Regions from separate parts of the Streptomyces sp. NPDC023541 genome, predicted to be linked through region 1. Evidence: riboswitches for the same ligand, from Rfam matches in the RefSeq annotation. Region 1 holds a riboswitch; the other holds the start of a gene.
The links. A riboswitch is a leader RNA that binds a small molecule or an ion and turns the genes downstream of it on or off. The one in region 1 is predicted to bind guanidine.
Positions count from the first base shown of each region.

Region 2: another riboswitch for guanidine. It lies ahead of ACZ3X1_RS30300 (DMT family transporter); the one in region 1 lies ahead of ACZ3X1_RS00315 (Ohr family peroxiredoxin).

Region 1 is NZ_JBVHJO010000001.1:65,288-67,659, forward strand. It holds gene ACZ3X1_RS00305 (WhiB family transcriptional regulator) at 1-59, opposite strand, end outside; gene ACZ3X1_RS00310 (hypothetical protein) at 305-745, opposite strand; gene ACZ3X1_RS00315 (Ohr family peroxiredoxin) at 738-1,190, opposite strand; guanidine-III (ykkC-III) riboswitch at 1,266-1,328, opposite strand; gene ACZ3X1_RS00320 (AraC family transcriptional regulator) at 1,411-2,372, opposite strand, start outside.
Region 2 is NZ_JBVHJO010000016.1:113,717-116,088, forward strand. It holds gene bcp (thioredoxin-dependent thiol peroxidase) at 1-36, opposite strand, end outside; gene ACZ3X1_RS30290 (DUF3618 domain-containing protein) at 147-467, shown strand; gene ACZ3X1_RS30295 (GroES family chaperonin) at 511-852, shown strand; guanidine-III (ykkC-III) riboswitch at 905-973, shown strand; gene ACZ3X1_RS30300 (DMT family transporter) at 1,006-1,326, shown strand; gene ACZ3X1_RS30305 (transglycosylase domain-containing protein) at 1,362-2,372, opposite strand, start outside.

The sequences.
Region 1 (2,372 bases):
TCGAGCGGCGCATCGTGTCGGGGGTCGAGGAGTACGTCCGTACGGGAGTTGTCGGTCACGCCCGGCTTCCTTCCGGCAGGGGCGGCCCTTCGTGACCGCCTGTTCCGCTCGTATCACCGGAACCCGCGGGTCCATGCGTGGTCGGGCCGATGCCGGCGGAATGCGCCGGGCCGACGCCAAGGGTGTCGACACCACCGGCGAACAGCCGCACGCCCCGTGAGGAGGCGGCACGCAGGTGTCGATACCAGGCCCGCAGGCCGGGGACCTGCGGTTTCTTTGTCGGTTGATGAGCGGCAGCCGGGTCTCACAGCCGCCAGTACGTCCCCGCCCGGGAATCGACGTGCACCACGTGCCGGCCGACGCGCACCACGTGGTGGTCGGGACCGGACCAGGAGCCGGTGACACCGTCCGCCCCGGGCAGCGGGGTCCAGATCTCCAGGAAGGTGCTGCCGTCGGGGTTGGTGCCCCGCTCGACGAGGTTCGCGCCGTCCCGGCGCAGTGTGCCGGTGTCGTCGCCCGGCTCGCCGGTGAGGTGGTGGAAGCGCACCTGGAAGCCGTCGAATGAGGTCGTACCGGCGAAGCCGCGGCTGTCGGCGTAGTACGACCCCGCCTGCAGCCACACCACTTGGGTGTCCCGGTCCTCGACGACCGGTCCGCCGTTGCGGCTGATGCCGCGCCGCAACCAGGCGCCGCGCTGGGGTGCCGGGACGCCCCGGACCTCGCCCGCCGGCTCCGGCTCAGGCACGGTCGTCGGTGGCCGGGTCGTCCACGGCCAGGAGCGTCAGCGGTACGTTGCCCCGTACCGCCTGCGAGTACGGGCAGACCGCGTCCGCCCGGTGCAGCAGCGGCTGGAGGTCCGCCGCCGGCCACCCCGGCAGGCTGACGGTGAGGACCACCGCGAGGCCGTAGCCCGCGGGTGTGTCCGTCGTACCGAGCTCCACTTCGCAGGCCACCCGCGCGGCGGAGGCGTCCGCCCCGAACTCGGCGGCGACTTCCGCGAACGCGGAGGTGAAGCAGGCCGCGAAGCCGGCCGCGAACAGCTGCTCGGGGTTGGTGGTGCCGGGCACCTTCTTGCGGGGCGGCGCGAGACGGACCTCCAGGCGCCCGTCGTCCGTGCGGACGGATCCGGTGCGTCCCCCGACGGCGTGCGCGGTCGTCCGGTACAGGCTGCGTGTGAGTGGCACGGTCATGGCGTTCGGCCTATCTTGCTCGACGAGGACGCTGCCCGGGAGCGGACAGCGGGCGGTGCCGCTCGTGCGGCACCTCGCGCGTCGTCGTGCGTAACCGGGTACGGCGCATCTCGTCCGGGGCCAGGATCCGGCCGCCGGACAATCTAGCACCGGACCCGGTCGGCCGGGGATACGCCGGAGGTGGGGTGCCTCACCCGCTCCCCCGCCCGTTCCCGCTCCCTCAGCCGGTCCCGTCGCAGGCCTGGGATGCGGGCCGGTACCGGCTGCGGTACGCGCCCGGCGGCATGCCCTCCCACCGGGTGAAGGCACGGACCAGGGCCGTGGCCCCGCTCAGGCCGACGAGCGGGGCGATCCGGTCCAGGGGCAGGGCCGTGGTCTCCAGCAGCCGCCTGGCCCGGCCGTGTCGGGCGGTGTCGAGGAGCGCGCGCCACGAGGTGCCCTCCGCGTGCAGGGCCCTGCGCAGGGTACGGACGCTGAGGTTGAGCTGCCGGGCGAGGCCTTCGGGGCCGGCGTCCTCGAGCGCCGCTTGCTCCAGCCACTGCCGGACGCGTTCGGCCACGGTCGGGGCCGCTGCGGACAGCTGGTGCAGGAGGCGGTCGGCGTAGGCCCGGTGCAGGCCGTTGAGCGCCGGGTCGTAGAGGGGGCGGCGCCTGTCGAGGTCCTCGCCGGCTACCGTGATCGCGTTCTCCGGGGCGTCGAAGGCGACGGGGCAGCCGAAGACGCGGGCGTACGGCTCCGCAGAGCCCGCACGGGGGTGGGTGAAGGACACGGCCAGGGGCGTCCAGTCGTCGCCCGCGATCCAGCGGGCCGCCCGCACCATGCTGCTGACGACCGCTTCCACCTGCTGGGGGTGCATGGCGGGCGGGCCGACGGTCGGCCGGTAGCAGATGCGGCCGGCGCCGCCCAGGCGGCGCAGGGTCACCGTGCCCGCCTGGCTCACCAGGGGGTGGTAGCGCTCGGCCGCCCGTGCGGCGTCCGCGAGGCTGGCGCAGGTGAGGATCAGGTGGCCGAGGATGTGCAGGCCGTCGGGCCGCATGCGGTCGCCCACGAGGAGTCCGGTGTGCGGGCCGGCGCTCCGGGCTGCCAGCACCTCGTCCCACAGGGCGCGCATCTCGCCGTACTCCAGCCGGTCCGTGGGCATGGCCCGGGAGTCGGCTCCGCCGGTGCCCGCCTCGGCCGTCG
Region 2 (2,372 bases), on a different contig from region 1:
GGGGGCGGTGTCGCCCGGCTGGAGTCGCTCGCTCATCTGACAGTCTCCTCGGGAGGGGATCGGTACGTCACGAGACTAAGCTGACAGACTGTTCACGGCGGACTACGCCCCCACACGATCACGACCACGACGACGGAGGCAGCGCGGTGTCGGAAGCCAGGACCCCCGCACAGATCGAGGCGGACATCGTCCGCCGCCGCGAGCAGCTCGCCGAGACGCTCGACGAGATCGGCGTGCGCATGCACCCGCAGACGATCATCGGGGACGCGCGGGCCCGGGTCGCCTCGACCGTCGACCAGACCGCGGGGCGGGCTTTCGCCTCGGTGAACCGTGTCGTGACGGACCTGCGCGACGGTCTGCGGCACGAGGACGGCACCCCGCGCCTGGAGCGCGTCGTGCCCGTCGCGCTGCTCGCGGTCGGCGTCGTCGGTCTGCTCGTCGTCTCGGCGCGCCGCCGACGCGGATGACCCTGCGCGGTACGGAAAGCGCGCGGAGAGGTAGGTTCGGGGCGTGAGCGAGAACACCACCCACGACAAGCTGCCCATCCGCATGCTGCACGACCGCGTGCTCGTGAAGTCCGACCTGCCGGAGGGCGAGCGGCGCTCCGGCGGCGGCATCCTGATCCCGGCGACGGCCGCGGTGGGCAAGCGGCTGGCCTGGGCCGAGGTCGTCGCGGTCGGACAGAACGTCCGGACCGTCGAGCCCGGTGACCGGGTGCTGTACGACCCCGAGGACCGGGCCGAGGTCGAGGTGCGCGGGGCGACGTACGTGCTGATGCGCGAGCGGGACCTGCACGCCGTGGCGGCGGAGCGGCTGGAGGGGTCGGAGGACTCCACGGGGCTCTACCTCTGATCCGCCGCAGGGCGACGGCAAGGGCTGGTGGCCGAGGTCACCGGCCCTTTTCGCTGCCCTTTGCTACGGTGGGGGAGACCCGACGAGACGCGCCGTACCGGGTACGACAAGACGACGCACCCCCGTATCGCCCGATGTCTCGGAGGTGCCGTCATGGCCTGGGTTCTGCTTCTTCTCGCCGGTCTGCTCGAAGTGGGCTGGTCGATCGGTATGAAATTCACCGAGGGGTTCACCCGGCTCTGGCCCAGCGTGTTCACGGGCGCGGGGATCGTGGCCAGCATGGTGCTGCTGTCCTACGCCGCGAAGACCCTGCCCATCGGCACGGCGTACGGGGTGTGGGTGGGCATCGGTGCCGCCGGTGCCGCGGTGCTCGGTATGGCGGTGCTGGGCGAGCCCGTCACCGCCGCCCGGATCTTCTTCATCTGTCTGCTGCTGGTCGCCGTGGTGGGGCTGAAGGCGACGTCCGGTCGCTGACCCTCCTGTACCTCCTGTAGCGGTTGTTGCAGGGGCTATTCCAGGAACGCCGAGGGCGGGCGCGGGCCTCCGATGACGCCGCCGCCGTCGGAGCCGCCCGGGCCGCCGGTGCGGCCCTGGGTGCCCGCGGTGGTGGCGTCTTCGTCGCCCCGGCCGGTGCCGCCGTCGTCGTCGCCCTGACCGGTACCGGTTCCGGTACCGCCGTTGTCCCGGCCGCCCTGCGTCCGGCCGCCGTCCTGGCCCGCGTTGTCCCGGCCGCCCTGGGTGCGGCCCCCGTTGTCCTGCCCGCCGTTGTCCTGCCCGCCGTTGTCCTGGCCGCCGGACGGCGGGGTCGGCCGCAGGGAGGGGGACCGCGTGTCCTCGTCCGGTGTCTCCTGGGGCGGGTTCGACTGCGCGGAGGGCGGTGGCGGGGGCGGTGCGGCGCCCGGCTGGAGGTCCAGTTCGAAGTAGACGGGGTCGGTGGCCTCCAGCGCGCTCTTCGTGTACGCGGCCCAGATCCGGGCCGGGTAGCCGCCACCGCCGATACGGGATTCGCCGAGGGCCCCGTACAGCGACTCCAGGGTGCCGGTGTCGGGGTCCTGGCCCATCATCGCGACCACCGTGACCAGGTTCGGGGTGTAGGCCGCGAACCAGGCCGAGCGGTCCAGCTCGCCGGTGCCGGTCTTGCCCGCGGCCGGGTGGCCGGCGGCGAGCGCCGCCGTACCGGTGCCGTTGTCCACGACGCTGACCAGCATGGACGTGGTGGTGTCGGCGGCCTCGCGGCTGATGGCCTGGACGGGGGCCCGCTCGGGCAGGGGGATCTTGTCGCCGCCCTTGGAGATCTCCTCCACGAAGGTGTAGGGGGTGCGGCGGCCGTGGTCGGCGAGGGTCGCGTACGCCTGGGTCATGTCCAGGACGCTGGCCTGGAGGGTGCCGAGTGCCATGGCCGGGCCGACCACGAAGTTCGGGGTGTCCTCGGGGACGCCGAGGTCGACGGCGGTCTTCTTGACCCTGGCGGTGCCGACGTCGACGGCCATCTGTGCGTACACGGCGTTCACGGAGAGGTC